Regions from separate parts of the Chryseobacterium sp. FR048 genome, predicted to be linked through region 1. Evidence: riboswitches for the same ligand, from Rfam matches in the RefSeq annotation. Region 1 holds a riboswitch; the other holds the start of a gene.
The links. A riboswitch is a leader RNA that binds a small molecule or an ion and turns the genes downstream of it on or off. The one in region 1 is predicted to bind cobalamin.
Positions count from the first base shown of each region.

Region 2: linked by a shared signal. The riboswitch ahead of AC106K_RS09915 (acyl-CoA thioesterase) and the one ahead of metE (5-methyltetrahydropteroyltriglutamate--homocysteine S-methyltransferase) in region 1 are both predicted to bind cobalamin.

Region 1 is NZ_JBXDSE010000009.1:12,797-18,831, reverse strand. It holds gene AC106K_RS22310 (dioxygenase family protein) at 1-415, opposite strand, end outside; gene AC106K_RS22305 (LytTR family DNA-binding domain-containing protein) at 488-1,342, opposite strand; gene AC106K_RS22300 (hypothetical protein) at 1,593-1,841, shown strand; gene AC106K_RS22295 (LytR/AlgR family response regulator transcription factor) at 1,913-2,284, shown strand; gene AC106K_RS22290 (LytTR family transcriptional regulator DNA-binding domain-containing protein) at 2,285-2,473, shown strand; gene AC106K_RS22285 (Lrp/AsnC family transcriptional regulator) at 2,500-2,961, opposite strand; cobalamin riboswitch at 3,154-3,338, shown strand; gene metE (5-methyltetrahydropteroyltriglutamate--homocysteine S-methyltransferase) at 3,510-5,813, shown strand.
Region 2 is NZ_JBXDSE010000003.1:132,148-138,182, reverse strand. It holds gene AC106K_RS09935 (PadR family transcriptional regulator) at 1-242, opposite strand, end outside; gene AC106K_RS09930 (XAC2610-related protein) at 803-1,501, shown strand; gene AC106K_RS09925 (HD domain-containing protein) at 1,503-2,093, shown strand; gene AC106K_RS09920 (MutS-related protein) at 2,282-3,760, shown strand; gene AC106K_RS09915 (acyl-CoA thioesterase) at 3,781-4,164, opposite strand; cobalamin riboswitch at 4,281-4,461, opposite strand; gene AC106K_RS09910 (hypothetical protein) at 4,496-5,293, opposite strand; gene AC106K_RS09905 (hypothetical protein) at 5,513-6,035, opposite strand, start outside.

The sequences.
Region 1 (6,035 bases):
GTTCACTGCCATCAGGATAAACTGCGGGTCTGAACGTATAAAAAGTATATTTTCCGTCTTTTCCGGTTTTGATCCAGCCCCGGATCAGCCCATGTCGTTTTGCCCAGCCGGTTTCATTGCCTTTGGTTTCGTAAATGCCTTGTCTGTTGGTGTGGTAAATATAGATAATAACATTTTCTGCCGGGGTTTTCCCGTCTTTTTTAAAAACGGTACCTGTGATTTTTAATTTAGGCTCGTTCTGTCGGAATTTTGGAAGCGTATCGATGGGATTCAGGATCTTGTTTTTATATTCAAAAAGAGCTTCACAGCCTTCGCAGGGACCTCCGATAGGCTTTTTAGTCTGTCCCTGGCAGGAGGTTAAAACGAATACCATCAGAAAGATCCATAAAGAATTGTTTTTGTTTTTAAAGTCCATAGCTTTTAGCGTTTTAAGGTGAATGTGCCGGTAAAATTATGGACAGAAAACAGCATAGGAAAATGAAATGTTTTATCCTGAGGAGTTGATAGCCTGACCCGATGCCCCTGTGGTAAAACGTCTTTTGAATTCAGCAGCGTAGGTTCTGCTCAGTCTCACTGTGCTTCCTTCTGCCATCTGCAAATCATAGTCACCATTCAGGCGGGATTTGAAGGAGCGGACTTGGGAAAGGTTGACCAAAGCAGATTTATGTACCCGAATAAAAACAGTATGGCCGAGCTGTTCATGTATGGATTTCAGCGTTTCCGAATGCAGGTATTTCCTATGCTCAAGATGAATGGCAACATAAGGCGTAGCAGAAGTGATCTGAATGATGTTTTCAATATTGATAATCACGTTATCCCTGCCGTTATTGATAACCAGCGTATCGGAAGTGCATGTTTTTTCTGTTGGGGTAACCTCCTGTTTTCGGTTTGAAAGATATTGATAACCTAAGACAAACCCTGTATAGACCAGAACCATTGTATAAAAATCATGGGTCATGATATAGGAAAAGAATTTAAACAGATCATATCTTCCCTGATAGAAAAGAAGACTCACAATTGAAGCAATACAGGGAAGTATAGTAAGGTGTATGATGATTGGGAATACAATGAATATTGCCGTTTTGGTAAAATGCTGAAGACCTGTATTTCTTATCTTTTGGTACAAAACCATCAGGATCGGAATATAGAGAAACCATATGCTCTTAAATAATAATGATTCGCTGAAGCTGAAAGTATATCCGCTTCTTTTTGATTCCCAGAAATCCTGAAAAATATGTAAACCTACAATCATAATAATAATCCCGGAAAGCATGATAAACAAGGCTTTCATATTCAATGGAAAGCGGAAAGGCATGTTCTTATTTGAAATTGAGTATATCATTTTCGTAGAGTTTTGGAGGTTTTCATCCTCTATCAAATATACTGAAAAAATGAGTGTTCATTGCTATGGTACTGAAAATGAGTAGATCTCTGTAACTATAGCTTCATTGCTTTTAGAGAGGTATAGGTAAATAAGAATTTAATGCCGTTTATATTCTCTTTTTTGTATTTTTAAAACTCATAAAACAGATGAATGATCTGAAGCTTCAGGACGATATAATCTGGAAAAACAATAACCAAACCTTTAAATAATGGAGAAAAAATTAAACGAGCTTACTGACCAGGAATTACTGGATAAAAATAAAAAGATCCAATCCGGCAAAATAATGAATGCCGTGCTCTTAGGATGTTTAATTGGAGTTGCGATTTACAGTACCATAAAAAATGGAGTAGGAATTTTTACGCTGCTTCCACTTGTATTCGTTGCTTTTACCATCAATGCATGGAAAAAAGATAATCAGGCTTTGAAAGATGAACTGAAATCCAGAAACTTAATATAAAAGCATATAGAAATAATTGAGTCCAATGATTCTGTCAATGGACTCAATTATAGCTTGTTATTTATGAACAGGTGGAGATCACTTGTCCTGTCATCTTCACGACAGCCTACGATCAGTTTTGGATGAATGCTTTTGAAACCAATGGAATTGAATATCTTTTAAAACCTTTTTCTCAGGACCGCTTCAAAAAGGTCTGGGATAAATTCATGTTGCTGAGAGATCAGGCATTAGGAAAAACCGATGTTTTGAGCCAGCTTCAACAGATGCTGAGTCAGTCTAATCCGGAAAAAAAATATAAAAGCCGCTTTACAGTGAGTACCCATCAGGGAATCTACTTTGTCAACACTGAAGATATTCTTTTTTTTGAGGCGGAAGAAGGAATTGTCTTTGCTATTGATACGGCAGGTAAAAAGCATCCGCTGAATGAGTCTACTTTAAAGTAGATTGAAAATCAACTTGACCCAATCTCTTTTTTTAGAATCAACCGGGGACAGCTTGTCCAGAAAAAGCACGTTGAGAAAATAGAACGCTATAATAAAAATACACTGGCCCTTCAGATAAAAGGCTTTCAAGGCCACCTGATCACAAGTCAGAGCAATACTGCCTCTTTCCGGAAATGGATCGAAGAATGATGTGGTAAAAAAATGAATGAGATTATTTATATGGTCAGGCCATGATTGTTTTTCACTTCAGCCATTACAAATGTGCTATGTGTACTCCCGATAGAATCTACCGAGCCCAGTTTGTTAAATACAAAATCCTGATAATGTTTCATATCCCGAACCTGAACTTTCAGAAGGAAATCAAAATCTCCGGAGATATTGTAGCATTCGGCAACTTCTTCAATTTCCAGAATTTCATTCACAAAATCATAGCCCACAGATCGGTCGTGAATCTTTAATTTGATCTGACAGAAAACTGTAAATCCACGGTTGAGTTTTTCAGCATCCAATACAGCTGCATACCTTTTTACGTAGCCTTCCTGCTCAAGTCTTTTTACCCTTTCAAAAACAGGGGAAGGAGAGAGGTTGACTTCTTTGGCAAGCTCTTTAACGGTCAGTTTAGCATTTTTTTGAAGCAGTCTCAGTAACTGTACATCTTTATTATCAAGTTCTTCCACAGAATATTATTCTTTAAGAGTATAAAAACGATCAAATTTACAGAATTATATTCTGTTTCAAATTTATTTTTAAGTTTAATTTGCTTAATTTTATCATGTTTGTTATTTGTTTATTCTGTATAATTAATTTTACACAAAATTAAAATCTTTTGAAAGTATCGATTGATATAGACAAAAGATACAGTTCTTTATACTTCATCAAACAGGAAAGGTTTTACTTAAGGTAGATTAATAGGGAATCGTGTGAGAATCACGAGCTGTCGCGCAACTGTAAGTAACACACAAAGGTTTCTATCCACGCATATCCACTGCCAGAAGCGGGAAGGATGATAGAAGCCGTTACAAGTCAGGAGACCTGCCTTTACTGAATTGACAATGCTTTCGCGGTCTGAAGCCTGGGTCATACAGATGATATAATGGATATGCATTTTCTTTTAAGAGAATTTGTATTGCCGGGTATGTCGCTGTGAGCCTGTGAATTTCTGTAAAAGCATTACGAAGCATTTCAAAGAGCTTTACCATTAAGTTTAACTAAAAAATTGTAAAAAATGCAAACTCACATTCTGGGCTATCCGCGTATTGGTAGCAAAAGAGAACTTAAAAAAGCCTGCGAGCAGTATTGGTCAGGTAAAATTGTTTTGGAAGAGCTTCTTACCGTGGGAAGGAATATCTGTAACCAAAACTGGAACATTCAGAAAGAAGCCGGTATAGACCTTATTCCGTGTAACGATTTTTCCTATTATGATCAGGTTTTGGATATGAGCTTAATTGTAGGTGCTATCCCGAAACGTTACCATGAAATAGCACTTAAAAAAAACAGCACCGAACTGGATCTTTATTTTGCTATGGCCAGAGGTTACCAGAAAGATGGGCTGGATATTACGGCCATGGAAATGACCAAATGGTTCGATACCAATTATCATTATATCGTTCCTGAGTTTTATAAAAATCAACAGTTTAAACTAAGCTCAGATAAAATTTTTAATGAATTTGCAGGAGCAAAACAGGCCGGAATCAATGCAAAGCCGGTCATCATCGGGCCTGTTTCTTATCTTCTTTTAGGGAAAGAAAAAGAGGACGGTTTTGATAAACTGGAACTGGCTGGAAATCTTCTTCCTGTTTATATTGAAATTTTAACAAGGCTTCAGGAGCAGGGCGCCGAATGGATTCAGTTTGATGAACCGTTTCTAGCATTGGATATATCGGAGAAAACAAAAGAAACCTATCAGTCTATCTATTCCGAAATCAGAAAAAAATTCCCGAAGCTAAAACTGATTGTTGCCACTTATTTTGATGGCTTAAAGGATAATCTATCCCTTGCAGTCTCAATTCCGGTGAATGTACTGCATATAGATCTTGTCAGAAATCCTGAGCAGCTGGAAGAAGTTTTGAATGTAATTCCTGAACATTTAAGCCTGTCACTGGGCCTTGTTGATGGACGGAATATCTGGAAAAACGATTATGAAAAATCACTGAATTTCATTACAAAAGCAATCGAAAAAGTAGGCCATGAAAGAATATTTATAGCGCCGTCCTGCTCACTCCTTCATGCTCCGTGCGATCTTGATTTTGAAACAGAACTTAATCCGGAAATCAAAAACTGGCTGGCATTTGCCAGGCAGAAAGTAAAAGAAGTTGTTGCTCTTAAAGAACTTGCTGAAGGAACCGGAAATAAAGATATTCTTACTGATTTTGAAGAAAATAAGAAAGCGGTTGCCCATAGAAAGACATCGTCTCTCATTCATAATAATCAGGTAAAACAGAGAGCCGGGGCGATTACTGAAAAAGAGGCTCAAAGGAATAATGTTTTTAAAATCCGTAAAGAAGAGCAGCAGAAAATATTAAAGCTTCCTTTATTTCCTACCACTACCATTGGTTCATTTCCGCAAACGGCAGAAGTAAGAAGCTGGAGGGCACAATTCAAAAAAGGAAATCTGACTTCGGAACAATATGATACCTTACTGAAAGAAGAGACCCAAAGAACGATCCGCTGGCAGGAAGACATCGGAATTGATGTACTGGTGCACGGAGAATTTGAAAGGAATGACATGGTGGAATATTTCGGGGAACAGCTGGAAGGCTTTGTATTCACCAAAAACGGCTGGGTACAGAGCTATGGAAGCCGCTGCGTGAAACCTCCTGTCATATTTGGTGATGTTTCCAGACCAACACCTATGACGGTTTACTGGTCTCAATATGCACAATCGCAGACTGATAAATGGGTGAAAGGAATGCTGACAGGTCCAGTGACGATCCTGCAGTGGTCTTTCGTCCGTGATGATCAGCCCCGTTCAGAAACCTGTAAACAAATTGCTTTGGCGATCCGCGATGAAGTAGTGGATCTGGAAAAAGCAGGCATCAGAATTATCCAGATCGATGAACCGGCCATCAGAGAAGGGCTTCCTTTAAGAAAAGACGGCTGGCAGACTTATCTGAAATGGGCGGTAGAAGCTTTCAGAATTTCAGCAAGTGGAGTGGAAGACGCTACGCAGATCCATACTCATATGTGCTATTCCGAATTCAATGATATTATCGAAAATATAGCAGATATGGATGCTGACGTCATCACCATTGAATGTTCCCGCTCCCAGATGGAACTTCTGAACGCTTTTGCCGATTTCAAATACCCGAATGAAATAGGTCCCGGGGTTTATGACATTCATTCGCCAAGAGTTCCGTCCAAAGAAGAGATGGTGGAGCTGCTGAAAAAAGCTCAGGATGTAATCCCGGCCAATCAGCTTTGGGTAAACCCCGACTGCGGATTGAAAACCAGACATTGGGAAGAAACCGAAAAAGCTCTGATCGCAATGGTAGCTGCTGCTAAAGAGGCTTCTGTAGAGTATGCAGTTTAAAATATTTCAATAAACATTTTATGTTGGGAGGCAATTCTTTGGGGTTGCCTCTTTTTATTGTATAAAAATAGAAGAAGTTAAAACGTTTTATGGTGTTAAAGCGAAGCGAATTATGAAGGTATATAAGCTTTAAAAAAGAATCTCAGGTCTCAACTTGGAATATAAAGAACAAATTTATAATGCGACAGGTTCTGTCGCAATACAGAAGTAGCTTTGCATAGA
Region 2 (6,035 bases), on a different contig from region 1:
GTGATCTGATAATATTTTCTGGGTGGCCCTCCAGTAGATTCTTCCCATCTGTAAGAGAGAAACTCTCCGTTTTTAAGTCTTGTAAGAAGAGGGTAGAGGGTCCCTTCCACTACATCCAGTTTTCCTTTTTTCAGTTCGTCAATAAGATCAGAAACATACATTTCTCGATTATTGATGAGACTTAGAATACAGAATTCCAGAATTCCTTTTCGCATTTGCGCTTTGGTATTTTCAGTATTCATCTTTGATAAGTTTTGTTAATTAGTTATATTTTTAGAAAAATGCCCCTAGCTAGTTGAGCCTATTCTAATTTTACATTACAAAGATATGTAAATAAAATGGTATTATGCAATACAAAGTAGTGAAATTTTTAAAATAAAAAATACAATTAATTGAAAATCAATAATATAAATTTTATTGATGATTTGATAGAAATAAATTAAGACCTGATTTTTTTGAATTTTGCTTTCATTTTTATTAAAAAGGAGGAAAATATTCGTGATAATTTGTGAAACTATTGGTGGCATTTGTGTTTATAAAGTCGTTTTATAGTTTTTCACAGATGCCGGATCTGTATGAAATTAGCCCCGATAGCAGCGGTTACCCCACAGCAGGGCAGGAATAGGCTCAGGCGCGAGGAGTATGAGCGGATAGCGGGAAACAGCTCCTGATCATCATTTCTATTACAATCATCTATTGAAAACTGGAGAATCATAAATTCTGAAATATGGATTTTGAGATCGCTGTTATGATTCGTATTTTTGTTATGAATTAAAAAAACACCTCAATCCATTTACTAGCTATGAAAATTTTAAACGCATATAAGAATCTTTCGGCCCTTGTTTTCCTGGGACCTTTATGTTTTGGGCAATACCAGTTTGAAGTTAAGAATGCATCAAAAAACTATAATGTAGTCATTCAATCGGAAGACTGTTCTGATAACAGTTGTATGGGAAAAGGCACCGTAGACCTGTTTGATAATAATAATACCAAGGTACAGACCTTTGTTTCGGATGATCTGGTTATAAATTTGCAGTCAGGCCAAAAGCTAACCCGTGGAAAAAGAATTGAGCTGACTAAAGATCAACGCCCCGTCATCATTGATGATTTTAATTTTGACGGTACCGAAGATATTGCCATAAGAAACGGAAATATGGGAAATTATCACAGTGCTTCTTATGATGTATATGTATTCAACAGTACCAGAATGAGTTTTGTAAAAAGCAAGGAGCTTACAGAGCTGGCATCGGATGGGTTTGATTTTTTTGAGGTAGATTCCAAGCGAAAACGTCTGATTATGTCCGGGAAATCCGGCTGTTGTGACCTCTTTACTACGGAATATGAAGTCATCCCGAATAAAGGGCTGGAAAAAGTTCTTGAAAAAGAAGTAGATATGACCCAGGAAGACCGCGTGAAAGTGATCACCAAAGAAAAGATAAAGAATAAATGGGTAACCAAAACGAAGGTTTACACCTCAGAACAATATAATAAAGAAAAGTAAAATGAAGATACAGAAAGAGATCGATTTTATTCTGGCAGTAGATGCCCTGAAGAATGTACAAAGAAGAAATTATAATGCAGATGATTCCAGAAGGGAAAACACAGCCGAGCATTCATGGCAGATTATTATTCTGGCTCAGATCCTTTTTCCTTATGCGAAAAACCGTGCAGATATTGATCTGTTGAGAGTGATCAGAATGCTTTCTATCCACGATCTTGTAGAAATTGAAGCCGGAGATACCTTCCTTTTTGACGAAAAAGCCATGATAGGAAAGTTTGAAAGAGAAAAAGCTTCAGCACAAAAGATCTTCGGAATCCTGGATGAGCCACTGCGTACAGAATTCTTTAATCTTTGGCTTGAGTTTGAAGATGAAAAAACACCGGATGCTATTTTTGCCTGTGCCATCGACCGGATAATGCCATTTATCTTAAATTCCCATACTTCTGGAAAAAGCTGGACAGAAGCTGGTGTGACGGAGAAGCAAATCAGAAATATGCTTGAAAATGCCATTACCAGAGCATCAGATGAAATGGGAGAAGCTTTCGAACTATTGCTGAACAGAAGCCTGGAAACGGAAAAAGTTTTAAAATAAATGCTTGTAAGCAATTGGAAATATAAGAATCGGGCGGCCTTTGGCCGCCCGATTCTTTATGTAAACATTTGTTTAGAAGGATGTTTAATCAGAAAAATACTTTTCCGGATCGGTGGAGTATTTTTTTTGGTATAATAAAGAGAAAACCTGTAACTATTGATTGACTTCTGTGTCTAATTAAGATAAAAATGGATTTTGATCTTAATTCAATAAAGAAATATTATCTGTTTAAAAGAAATGATAAAGAAGTGTTTCAGGATATTCCGGATGAAACCGCTGAAGATCTGAATCTGGATCTTTTATTTTTTAAATTGGACCGGACAAAATCTAAAATAGGAAAGCAATATTTTTATTCAAAATTCAGGCTTATTACAGAAAGTAGGGACTCTTTTTCAGATCATTATACAGTGTATTTTGAGAGGAATAATACGTCACTGGCAGAGAAGGAATTGGAAAAGCTTAACAAGATCCGAGATTATGAGATTATTGAACTGATAGAAAATGATGTTTTCATTAATCGGAAGTATCTGAACTATGCGAAACTGTCCCTTATCTTGCTTTTCGTGATCCTTATCTGTGGTGTTTTTGTGAAACAGTTTCTGATGTTGACGATTCCATTGTTTTTTGTGAATGCCTATTATCATTATGCGAATAAAAACTATGTGGAATATTATAATACGATAATTTCCAGGTTGTATACTTCCATTTCTGTAGCTAGTAATATCAGCAGAACTCCGGAATTGGCAGAAGAATATAAAGCGATTAACCTGAAAAAACTAGTACGGACAATCAGGTCCAGCAATATTGCTGAACAACTGGCGAAAAACGAATTTTTGGTTGTTTTTTGGTTTTTATTGGAAATTTTAAGAATCACATTCAACCTGGAGATTTTTGGCTTCAGCAGAAAGGTAACCATTTTGAATGCTTCTAAAAATAACCTTCTGAAGGTCTATGAGTATATTGGAAAAATTGATACAGCGATCAATCTCTGTAAAATTCGAAATGAATATCCGGTATGTAGTCCTGTTTTTAAAGATCAGAAAGCAATACAGGTGGAAAAAATTTATCATCCGCTTATTGATGATTGTGTAAGGAATGATCTTAGCATTTCTAATGTTGGAATTGTGCTCACAGGCTCAAATATGTCCGGAAAGACTTCATTTATGCGGTCTTTAGCAGTAAATGCTATCGCTGCACAGGCTTTTGGTTTTTGCTTTGCCAATAGGTATGAAGCTCCTTTTATGCGGATTCTGACTTCTATTTCGATACAGGATGATATTAATGAAAACAAAAGCTATTATCTGGAGGAAGTATTGCGGATAAAGGGTTTCTTTGAAGAAACAGGATATAATCTGATCTTAATTGATGAAATTTTTAAAGGTACAGGAACCAAAGAAAGGATTGCTATAAGCAAAGCTGTTCTGAAAGCCATAAACTCTGATCGAAATCTGGTTTGCATCACAACACATGATCTGGAGATTGCCTATTTCCTGAAAGAAAATAATTACGATTTGTATTATTTTTCAGAAGAGATCCATAAAGATAAGCTTCAATTCACTTATACATTGAATAAAGGAGTCAATCAAAAACCCAATGCCATAAGAATTCTGGAAATGTATGAATATCCTCAGCAAATAATAGAAGAGGCCTATAAACTTCTGGAATAGTTATGGCATGGAAATCAAATTTATAAAATCTGGATTGGTTTTTTGAATTCGTCAATAGCCACAAAAGTGAAATCTCCTACGATCGCTTTTTCTCTTTCATAAGAATACATCTGCTCCGTATAGATCTCAACGCTTACTTTCATACTGGTTTTTCCTACATAGGATACTTTTCCGATCAGTTCTACAATCGTTCCGGCTGGAATAGGCTTTTTAAAATCGATCTTATCACTGCTTACCGTTACTACTCTTTTTCTTGCAAATCGGGTCGCTGCAATGAAGGCTACTTCATCCATCAGCTGCATGGCCGTACCTCCGAAAAGGGTATCATAATGATTGGTTGTGTTGGGGAAAACCGCTTTAAAAATTCTGGTTTCGGCAGCTTCAATTCTTTCTTCTGTAGTCATATTTCATTATTAATTAAAGCGAAATGAAATCGTATCAAAACAACAGAATAATGACAGGAACCTTAGAAATTCCTGAAACAATCCATCAGATCAATAAAACTTCAGATCGCGAAAGTTTTTTGTTTAAGAAAAAGGCAGGTCTCCTGACTTGTAACATCTTTTATCTCCTTCCCATGCCTCGCACAGTGGATCTCTTGATAAAGATTTCAGTTACTTACAGTTGCGCGACAGTCCGTGATTTTCACACGGTTCCCTTTTAATCTGCGGTTAGGCAGAACCAGTTTCTGTGATGAATAAGCGTTAAAACTTTTCGGGGGCAAAAATAATGAATTTATTCCGGATTATGGTAAATAATCTGGCTGATCACTCTTCCTTTCTTGATGGTCCACAGGGTAGTATATCTGTTTTCCCCGCTACCATTGATCATATAAAGGAAAATATTATCATTGTCAAGAGCGGTTACTCCTACGTTCTCAAAATCCATCGTAGGCTGAAACATATTTTTGATGGCTTCTCTTACAAAAACAGAACCTCTTCCCGGTTGCTGTACCCTGATCGATTTGATTTCGGTCATTCCTTCAGGAAGATCATTTCCGATTCCCCAGGGTTTTACCTTATCAATGGTAAGCAGTTTGCCTTCCGCATCTTTTTCTTTCTTGCGGTAGCCGGCATTGGAAGGGTAGACATCGATCACCACCTTGCTTCTCTGAGCAGTAGGAACTTTCGGATCAGAATTGTCTGTGAAAATAAGTGATCTTCCGTTTTTAGACTTGGACGGAGTGTAGGCTGGAAGTTGGTCTATATAAGCGATACGTTCTTTATTCACCATTCCCTCCTTATCAAGAGTTTCATAGCGTACAAACGGTTTATCTTCGTCCTGCTTTTCAGGATATTTGATCCAGATCCATTCCGTTTCTCCCGGAGCGGGCTTTACATAAACAAAAACATCCCCTTTACGCATACGGATCTTATCTACAATTTTTCTGTAGTTATCTTTATGTACACGTACGTTGGCATAGCCTTCTTCAGCTTTTACGACTCCGAAGGGCACTTTATTCTGTCCTTTTACAAAAGCTAAAGAGAAAATACTGAATGCTGACAGGTACAATGCTTTGTTTATGAAAGTCATCTTGAAATTTTTTTAATCCCCAAATATATAAATTAAATGCTTTTCTGAAGATAATTATGCTGTTGCAGTTCCTTTAAATATTGTATTTGTTTCAGATGTTCATTTTTAAGCAGCAGTATTTTGTCTGAAATCTTCAGAATATTCCGGGAATGACGATCAGAAATGATAAAAGATAAAAACAAAAAAAGAGTGTTTGAAACACCCTTTTTATTGATTACGTTAAGATTCAGTAGTCTGTTTGGAATGACCATAGATGGCTTCCGGATCATTTTTAAGGAAATAGGAATATACTCCATAGAATAAAAGGAGGATTAGGAATAATACCCCACAGAGATAAAATGCTGTTCCAAAGCCATAACTGATAGTTACTTTATCTCCGAATCCCATTCCGATTTTATTGCTTCCATGACCTTCCATTTTTGCCTGGAACGTCAGATAAAATATTAAAAGGGAAGCAAGTCCTATCAGCGAAACAACAATGTGGTAGAGGTATTTTTTTCTGACACTTTTTATCAATTGAACGATAATTCCGACAATGGCAGCCAGAAAGGCAATAATGATAAACGGATTAGGTGAAATATTTTCACTGCTGTTTTTATCTTTGGAATCACTGTCCATTGGTGAATATTCACGATCTGTATTCTGTGAGGGATCATCAGGAATTCCCTTGAGTGCATCCCCAAAAGGAGAGCTTTTTTTAAGATTTTCTTTCATGCGTTCACTCATTGCTTTTTGAGAAACT